Regions from separate parts of the uncultured Gilvimarinus sp. genome, predicted to be linked through region 1. Evidence: predicted binding sites of a transcription regulator. Region 1 holds the regulator's gene; the other holds the start of a gene.
What was found. Region 1 encodes sigma-54, which starts transcription at its own class of promoters, with help from an activator protein. Its sites were predicted from a motif close to TGGCACANNNNTTGCNNT; they were not measured.
Positions count from the first base shown of each region.

Region 2: a site for sigma-54 is predicted at 984-1,001, ahead of flgF (flagellar basal-body rod protein FlgF). Genes of this name have one in related genera too.

Region 1 is NZ_CAXAUC010000004.1:126,404-131,162, reverse strand. It holds gene lptC (LPS export ABC transporter periplasmic protein LptC) at 1-493, shown strand, start outside; gene lptA (lipopolysaccharide transport periplasmic protein LptA) at 483-1,031, shown strand; gene lptB (LPS export ABC transporter ATP-binding protein) at 1,033-1,758, shown strand; gene AACY82_RS08980 (RNA polymerase factor sigma-54) at 1,902-3,431, shown strand; gene raiA (ribosome-associated translation inhibitor RaiA) at 3,562-3,852, shown strand; gene ptsN (PTS IIA-like nitrogen regulatory protein PtsN) at 3,882-4,340, shown strand; gene rapZ (RNase adapter RapZ) at 4,351-4,759, shown strand, end outside.
Region 2 is NZ_CAXAUC010000001.1:785,166-789,924, forward strand. It holds gene flgG (flagellar basal-body rod protein FlgG) at 1-162, opposite strand, end outside; gene flgF (flagellar basal-body rod protein FlgF) at 193-936, opposite strand; gene flgE (flagellar hook protein FlgE) at 1,139-2,389, opposite strand; gene AACY82_RS03410 (flagellar hook assembly protein FlgD) at 2,441-3,154, opposite strand; gene flgC (flagellar basal body rod protein FlgC) at 3,165-3,608, opposite strand; gene flgB (flagellar basal body rod protein FlgB) at 3,658-4,068, opposite strand; gene AACY82_RS03425 (protein-glutamate O-methyltransferase CheR) at 4,392-4,759, opposite strand, start outside.

The sequences.
Region 1 (4,759 bases):
GCCCCGTGACATGCTGTTAAGTGACGAGAGCGCCAAGGCGCAAAAGCAATTCCCGCAATCGTATATGACGGGCATTGTCGATCGCACCTATAGCAACAACGGCAGCCTCAAACACAAAATGGTTGCCCGCTCTGTTACCTCGTTTAGCAATGGCACCATTAACCGCAGCGAAGTGGATCACCCCCACGTCACGCTTTATCGCCAATCGAGTACTGAGCCATGGCAACTTTCAGCCAAGCAAGGCACCAGTGTCAGCAACGCCATCACCCTGCGCGACAATGTGCAGGTATGGAACGAAAAAGGCCAATACGGCTGGGTGACCTTAACCACCGATGATCTAACCATCGACACTGACCAGCAATACGCGCATACCGACAAACCTGTTACCATGCGTAGCGAGCGCGGCACCACTCGCGCTGTTGGCCTCAATGCCGAGCTCGACAACGGACGTATTGAACTGCTATCCGAGGTAAAAGCCACTTATGCCCCTTAATGATATTAAGCGCTATTTAAAGACGGGCTTATTTCCGCGAGTCCCGGCGCTGGCTTTAGCCGCCGCAATGGCAATGATTGCCACAACAGCTCACGCCTTACCCGACGACCGCGAGCAAGACTTTCAGCTACAGGCCGACAAACAACTGTTTGATCAAAAAAATGGGCTAGTCACCTACACCGGCTCAGCGCGCCTCCAACAAGGCTCGTTGATCATCGATGCCGAGCGTATCGTGGTTCACTTTAAAAGTGACAATTCAGTCGCCAAAATCGAGGCATCTGGCTCCCCGGCACACTTTGAACAGCAACCCCAAGCCGACAAAGGCAAAGTGTTTGCCGAGGCTCACGAGATCAGCTACGACCACGACAAGCGCACGGTAACGCTCAGCAACAGCGCTAAAATCGAACAAGACGGCGCGATTATGCAAGGCCACAGCATTCACTATGACTTGGCCCGCGAACTCATCAACGCCCAGAGCGATGACAACTCGAACGAGCGTATCAAAATGGTGATTCCTGCCGGAGCGACCGAAAAATAATATGGCCACTCTTACTGCACACAACCTCGCTAAAAGCTACAAACGCCGCCAAGTCGTCGCTGACGTGTCGATGTCTGTTAGCAGCGGTGAAATTGTCGGCTTACTCGGGCCTAACGGCGCGGGTAAAACCACCTGCTTTTACATGATCGCGGGGCTGGTCAAAGCCGACAACGGCCGCGTCACCCTAGACGAGCTAGACCTGACACACCTACCGATCCACGGCCGGGCCCGGGCGGGCATTGGTTACCTGCCGCAAGAGGCCTCGGTGTTTCGCAAGCTGTCGGTGGCGGACAACATCCTCGCCATCTTAGAGACTCGACGCGATCTCAAAAAACCACAGCGCCTAGAGCAGCTCGAGCAGCTACTGCAGGAGTTTCACATCACCCACATTCGCGACAACCTCGGCATGTCGCTCTCGGGTGGCGAGCGCCGCCGGGTCGAAATCGCCCGCGCCCTGGCAACGGACCCGGCCTTTATTCTACTAGATGAGCCCTTCGCCGGGGTTGACCCTATCTCGGTCAGCGACATTCAGCACATTGTGCGTCACCTTAAGGATCGCGGCATTGGTATTTTGATTACCGATCACAATGTCCGAGAAACACTTGGCATCTGCGAAAAAGCCTATATCGTCAGCGAGGGCCATATCATCGCTGAGGGCAGCTCGGAGCAGGTTCTGGCCAATCAGAAAGTGCGCAAAGTCTACCTCGGTGACAACTTTATGCTGTAAAGCCGAGCAGCCGCACCACCACTTGACAATTTCTATTTTTTGACTTTCAGGCACAAAGATTGCTTAGTACTATTGCTTGGCTTGGTGTTGATGACTAAACTCCACAGTTACAACAACACAATCTGAGTGCCATTGCTAACATTATGAAGCAGTCCCTACAGCTAAAGTTGGGTCAACAGCTCACCATGACGCCGCAGCTGCAACAGGCCATCCGCCTCCTGCAGCTATCGACGCTGGATCTGCAACAAGAGATCCAAGAGGCGCTGGACTCCAACCCCATGCTCGAAGTTGAGGAGAACCTCGACGACAACACTGGTAGCGACCAAAAGGATAGTGACACCGACGGCAAAGATGAACGCCGCGATAACAGCCAGGACGAGCTGAACCCCGCAGACCCAGCGAGCACCCAAACCACCGCCGAGGCGGACGAACCCACCGCTGACAGCGAGTGGAGCGAGTCGATCCCGCAAGACCTACCCGTTGATACCAGCTGGGATGATGTCTACGAGAGTTCGTCGTCAACATTACCCGCCAGTAACTACGAGGGCGACGATAACGACTTCGAAAGCCGTCGCGGCAATACCGAATCGCTCTACGACCACCTAATGTGGCAGCTCAACCTCACGCCCATGTCCGAGCGCGATGAGATCATTGCCCTGGCGATCATTGACTCCGTCGAGCCCTCGGGTCTTCTCAGTAGCAGTATCGAGGATATTTTTGAGGGTTTAACCGCCAATTGGGACGACCTAGAACTCGACGAGGTGCAGGCGGTACAACACCGCTTACAACAGTTTGACCCTTGCGGCACTTGCAGCATCGACTTAGTCGACTGCTTACTGGTGCAGCTGGCCCAATACGACAAAAGCACCCCTTTTTTAGAGGCGGCGCAACTGATTGTGCGCCAGTACTTGCCGTTGCTCGGTAGCCGCGACTACCGCCAACTGATGCGCAAGACCCGCCTCAAAGAACCTGAGTTAGCTCAAGCCGTGGCGTTGATTAAAACCCTTAATCCACACCCCGGCGATGGCATCAGCACCAGCGAAACCGAGTATGTCGTACCCGACGTGTTTGTGGATAAGAAGGAAGGACGCTGGACAGTTGAGCTCAACCCAGACATAGCGCCAAAGCTGCGGATCAACTCCGGCTACGCCTCTATGGTCAAACGCGCCGACTCCAGCCGCGACAACACCTTCTTAAAAGACAACCTGCAAGAGGCCCGCTGGTTTTTAAAGAGCCTGCAAAGTCGCAACGAAACTCTGCTAAAGGTGGCCACCTGTATCGTCGAAAAGCAACGTGGTTTTTTAGAGTACGGCGCCGAGGCCATGAAGCCACTGGTGCTGCACGATATTGCCGAGCTAGTGGAGATGCATGAGTCGACTATCTCGCGGGTCACCACCCAAAAGTACATGCACACGCCACAAGGCATATTCGAGTTAAAATACTTTTTCTCTAGCCATGTGAGCACCGATTCTGGCGGCGAGTGCTCGTCGACCGCAATCCGAGCTATTATTAAAAAGCTGGTCGCGGCAGAGAACCCGAAAAAACCTCTGAGCGATAGCAAAATCACCGAGATGCTTTCCGATCAAGGGATTCGCGTTGCCCGGCGTACAATCGCCAAGTATCGCGAGTCGTTGAATATTCCGCCTTCTAATGAGCGCAAAGGGCTGGGTTAAGACACCGGCCCATGTGACAGAACTTCTAATCCTTGCTATGTTGAAGTTCTGCCAATCGCTCGAGGCAATGCGCTAATACCAAGGGTGCAGCACAACAACTTAGGCAGCAGACAGACACGAGGAGCAGTGTATGCAAGTAACCATCAGCGGCCATCACGTCGATGTCACCGAAGCGATTCATAATCACATCGAATCCAAACTGGAACGACTGACTCACCACAGCGATTTGATCACCACAATCAATGTTACCGTGTCGGTAGAAAAACAAACGCAAAAAGCCGAGGCGAAGATTCACGTTAACGGCAAAGACATTTTTGCTGACGCCGAGTCAGACGATCTCTACACCTCGATTGATGCCATGACCGACAAGCTCGACCGGCAATTAATCAAACACAAAGAAAAACTTCGCAGCCACCGCTAATTAGTTACTAACAAGTTACGCAAAATACTATGCAAATTGCACAGATCTTATCGCCTGAACGTACCCTGAGCCGAATCGAAGGCGTCAGTAAAAAACGTGCCTTAGAAATTCTCGCCAACACCATTGCCGAGAGTATCCCCGGCATGGATGCCGACGAAATCTTTCGCCGCCTGGTCGCGCGTGAGAAACTCGGCTCGACCGGCATTGGCCACGGCATTGCCATTCCTCACAGCCGCCTGCCGGGCTGCGAAGCGACCATCGCCGCACTGATTACGCTCAAAGCGCCGATAGATTTTGATGCGATTGACGGCGAACCCGTCGACGTTCTGTTTGCCATGTTGGTACCCGATCAAGCCAATGACGAACATCTACACACGCTGGCAGCATTGGCCGGGGCGCTCAACGAAAGCGCCTATCGGCAAACTCTGCGCGATGCTGACAGCGGCCAGGCTCTATACGCGGCCGCCATCGCTCACGACAACGGATAGGTAGGCGTGTATGCACCTTGTCATTGTCAGCGGATTATCCGGCTCAGGTAAAAGTACCGCGCTCAATGCGCTGGAAGACTCCGGCTATAACTGCATCGACAACTTACCGATCAGCCTACTGCCAGCCTTAGTCGATCAAATTCAGCTGCATAAAGATGCCGACAACCAAAACTTTGCCATCGGGATTGATATTCGCGATGCCTGGCAAGACCTGGCAATGTTTCCAGTCGCCATCAAGCCACTGCGCGATGCTCGCCTGCCCTTTACCGTTATCTTCCTAGATGCTGATGCCGATAAAATCGTCCAGCGCTTTAGCGAGACCCGGCGCAAACACCCCCTAAGCAACAAACACACAAATTTAACAGAAGCGATTGAAACTGAGCAGCAGCTACTATTGCCTATGCGCGATAGCGCCGACT
Region 2 (4,759 bases), on a different contig from region 1:
CGCACCCGGTTGGCGCTGAGTTTGATAGAGCAAATCTTCAAAAGTTACCCGGTCGCGCTTAAAACCCACGGTGCCGACGTTAGCAAGGTTATTAGAAATTGTGGTCAGTTGTTTGTCCTGCGCCGTTAGGCCGGTCTTGCTGACGTAAAGTGCCGAGTGCATGGCGTTACCCTCTAGTCGTTAACGAACAGGTCAGGACATCTGTAACAGACGCGCTGAGCTTTCGGAGTTTTGTTCAAAGGTTTTCATTAGCTTGACTTGCATTTCATACTGACGCGACAAGCTTAGAATGTCGGTAAAAGCATCAACGGCGTTAACATTACTGCCCTCAAGCGCACCGGATGTCACACGCACATCAGCGTCTGCGACCAAGTCAACGCCATCGAGCTGACGAAACAAACCATCAGCGGATTTTTCCAGCGAACCATAATCAGGCTTAACCAGCTTTAAGCGATCAATTTCAACCAATGTTTCTGGCCCTTCGCCCTGCCCTTGAACCGAGATAGTACCGTCTTCACCAATGCTAATCTGAGTGGCTGGCGGCAAGGCGATGGGCCCATTATTACCCATCACCGGCAAGCCCTCGGCGGTACGCAATATACCGTTAGCATCTAAGTTTAAATTGCCAGCGCGTGTGTAGGCCTCGGCACCGGTAGGCGACTGAACCGCCAAAAATCCATCACCATTAATGGCCACATCCAGTTCGCGCCCGGTTTGCTGAACCGGCCCCGGGGTAAAATCTGACGCGGGAGACTCTGTCATGGCGTAAGCACGCGTTGGCTGACCGTCACCGTAGTACACACCCATACTGCGGGCTACAGCGTAATCCGCACGAAAGCCAGTGGTATTAATGTTGGCCATATTGTTCGCGTGACTGGTCTGCGCGATCATGTTGTGCTTGGCACCGGTCATTGCGATATAGAGAGCTTTATCCACAACAGACTCCGTTGGTTTATTGGCAGTTGAACTTACTTACTACAAGTGTTGCAACCGCTGTGCCAACACCAACACCCGCGTCATACGGGGGCTAGAGCGCGACTGCCCGAGAAACTAAAACTCAGACACAAAAAAGCGGCAAACCGCTTCCGCCGTTTGCCGCCGTTCCACCCTCCGGTTTTGCGCCAGTTGGCGCTAACCGTTAACGCAGATTAATAATGGTTTGCGTGGTCTGGTTAGCCGTCTCAATCGTCTTAGAATTCGCCTGGAAGTTTCGCTGGGCAATAATCAAGTTAACTAACTGCTCAGACAAATCAACGTTAGACTCCTCCAAAGCGCCGGCCTGAATATCGCCAAAAGATGCCGACCCCGGCGCCCCGACAATCAACTCACCACTGTCAGCGGTTTGCGCCCACAAGGTGGAGCCAACAGGCTTTAGAGCCTCCAGGTTATTAAAGCTGGCCAAGGCTACCTGACCGATGGTCTGCGCCTCACCGTTGGTAAAGCGGGCGAAGATTAAGCCCTGCTCATCGATGTCGATACCGGCTAAGCGGCCGGTGGTGTAACCATCCTGGGTGAGAGCTTCGACTGAAAAACCGCTACCGTATTGAGTGGAGTTAGCGTAGTCCACAGCTAAAACAAAATTCGTGCCGTCATCTTCACCAAGGTTTGCTGCGCCGCCAGTAGGGGTGAAATCCGTTATGTTAATACCAGTATCGCCAGCTGGGCTTAAGCTGCCATCGGCCAAAAAAACCATCTGGGCCGCCGGACCACCGCCAGCCTCGACATTTACACCATCAATCTCAGCGTAAATATCCCAGGTATTGTCACCAGTTTTAACAAAGTACTGTGCCATAGTATGGCTGTTGCCTAAGCTATCATAAACCGTGGCTGATGTAGCGTTATTGTAGCTGGCGGGCTCTGGATCTAAAGGGTCAAAAGGTACTGACGGTATCTCTTCCCGTGCATCTAAATTAAAAGAAATATCCAGCTCAGTAGTCGCCTTCGGCGCTTGGTTTTCAACGTCTACCCTAAGGTCCTCCAAAATCCCGCCCACGTTACCTTCATCGTCGGCGATAAAGCCCTGCAAGTTTGAACCGGTGTTATTGACAATATAACCGTCTTTATCCAAGCCAAAGGTTCCGTCGCGACCATAAAGCTTATCGCCGGCGTTATCGAGAATAAACATTCCCGCGCCATTGATCGCCAAATCGAGCTGGTTCTCCGTAAAGTTTAGGTTGCCTTGACTAAACTGTTGACGAATTTTTTGTAGATTGACACCCGAGCCCGGCGTATTAGAGCCACTACCGAGCAGTGAGCTGGCATAGACATCACCGAACTCGGCGCGAGAGTTTTTAAAGCCGGTAGTGCTGGCATTGGCAATGTTGTTGCCGGTTACCTTTAAGTCAGTATTGGCGGCCCGAATGCCGCTCAGAGCAGTATTAAAAGGCATCGTTCGCTTCTCCTATTGATGCAAACCGGCAACCGGTGTGCAAATTCTTAATTAGTTAAACTGCTTAATGTCCGAGATATTAACCGCACCGACACCGGCTAGGTTTAAAATGATGCCGCCGTCTTCAGCGAGCGTCACACTGTTTACATTGGCGCTAAGCGAGGTGGCTATGGATTCAGTCTTGCCATCAACCGTGGCATTGACCTCAAACGTATAATCACCGGGAGCGAACGGCTCTTCACCCGCCGACCAGTTGGTCAGCTCGCCGTCAACCTCCATATACTGGCCGTCAAAACGGAATACAGTCTCGCCAGCTTCGCGAGCCCCAAGCGGTATTTGCCCAACCAACGCACCGCTGGCGTCATAAATACTGACCTGGGTATTGGGGCTGGTTTGTGGCAAATTGACTGAACCGGAAATTATTCCGCCCTCGGCCAAGTAGGTGGTATCCGTGGGCACCGTCACCGAGCGCCCCACCAACGATGACGCTTGCAGCGCTTGGTTAGACATAAAGTTGCCGCTAAAGTCTTCAAAGCTGGTGTTTAACCGCTCCAAACCTTCAACGGAGCTGAACTGCGCCAGCTGGGCAATAAACTCGGTATTGTCTTGCGGACTCAACGGGTCCTGATTGTTCATTTGGGTGATCATCAACTCCAAAAACGCCGATTGGCCCAACTCGTTGCTTTTGGTTTCGGGCTCTTTTTTATTGATACTTAAATTGCTAAGTATATTGCCCACTGAGCTGGTCTCATTTACCGTAGTCATGGCGTTATCCTTACTGTCCCAGAGTCAACACGCGTTGCGCCATCTGTTTGGCCGCGTTCATTACTTCAACGTTCACCTGAAACGAACGCGAGGCGGAAATCATATTGGTCATCTCCTCCACCACATTCACATTCGGGTAGTAGACATAACCTTCTTCATCGGCAAGAGGATGCGTGGGCTCAAAGCGCTGCTCGTAAGGCGCATCGCTCTCAACCACCCCAAGCACTTGCACGCCAGCGCTTGCCGCCTGGTCGTTGCCATCTATCGGGGTAGCACCAAACGCCATTGCATCGCGCGCCATGGCAGCAAATACGGGTTGGCGCGAGCGGTACACATCGCCAGCACTAGAGGCTGCCGATTGCGCATTCGCCAAGTTACTGGCCGTGGTGTTTAAGCGTAAGCTCTGGGCGTTCATGCCCGAGCCTGCTACGTCAAATATATTGCCAATCGCCATGAGATATCTCCGCTGCCTACTTATTTTTACTGGCTGCTCGTTAGCAGCACTACTGACCCGCAATCGCGCTGGACAAACCTTTAAACTTTTTATTGAGCATCATAAAACTGGCCTGAAAATCCAGGGCGTTTTTCATAAACGCCGCGTGCTCAACTTGATCTTCAACGGTATTACCGTCTACCGAGCTCTGATGCGGGATACGAAAACCAAGTTTGGTATCACCACCGGCGAGCCCGCTACCGTCCAGATGACCCGACTGAGTCTTACTCAAACTCACGTTCAAATCATGGCCTGCGGGGCGGGTCTGACGATTCAGCTCGGCCTTAAAATCCATATCGCGAGCTTTAAACCCGGGGGTATCGGTGTTGGCCAAATTATTGGCTAGCACTTCTGCGCGACGCGCCCGAAGCTTTAATGCCGGCTCGTGGATTCCAAGTGCTTCTGAAAAAGAAATCGCCATTTTCATTTGCTCGCTGTGTTAATTAAATTGCGTTGCAAGCAATAAAGCACAGCCCGTGCCAAAAGCTAAAAATAACAATAAGTTATTGTTTTTTATGAGGTTTACAAGAGAGAGGAAAACCGAGGAGATACGCCAATGGCGACATAAAAAACAATGCGGCAATGGATTTCCGCCCTCTTTTGCCGCCTTTGATTGACATGCAGGTAAACAAGTTTCCTAAGGAGCTCGACTTTAACACCGCCGCAGCGCAGATTGAGTTTCAACAAGCAGCGAGAGGAATAGGTAGAGTTAACGGGAATGTGAGCTAACGTAAGCCCTTTAGATTACAAGGCACGATACAAAATACCCGGTTCACAGCGGACCATTTCAAACAGGTGCGCAGCACCGGCGACCCCCTCTGATGAACCCAGAAACACCACACCGCCAGGCTTGAGGCTCGCGTGAATCTTCTCAAGAATGCGCTTTTTCAGCGCCGCATCAAAGTAAATCAAAACGTTGCGGCAAAACACCACATCAAAACGCCCCAGCGCCGCGTAAGAGTCGAGCAAGTTAATCGCCCTAAACTCTATACACTCACGCAACTTAGGCTTAACTTGCCAGCGGTTGCCATCGAGCGAATCAAAGTACATATCGCGCCGCTCTTGCGACAGGCCGCGCATCACCGAGAGTTTATCGTAAATACCTTGGCGAG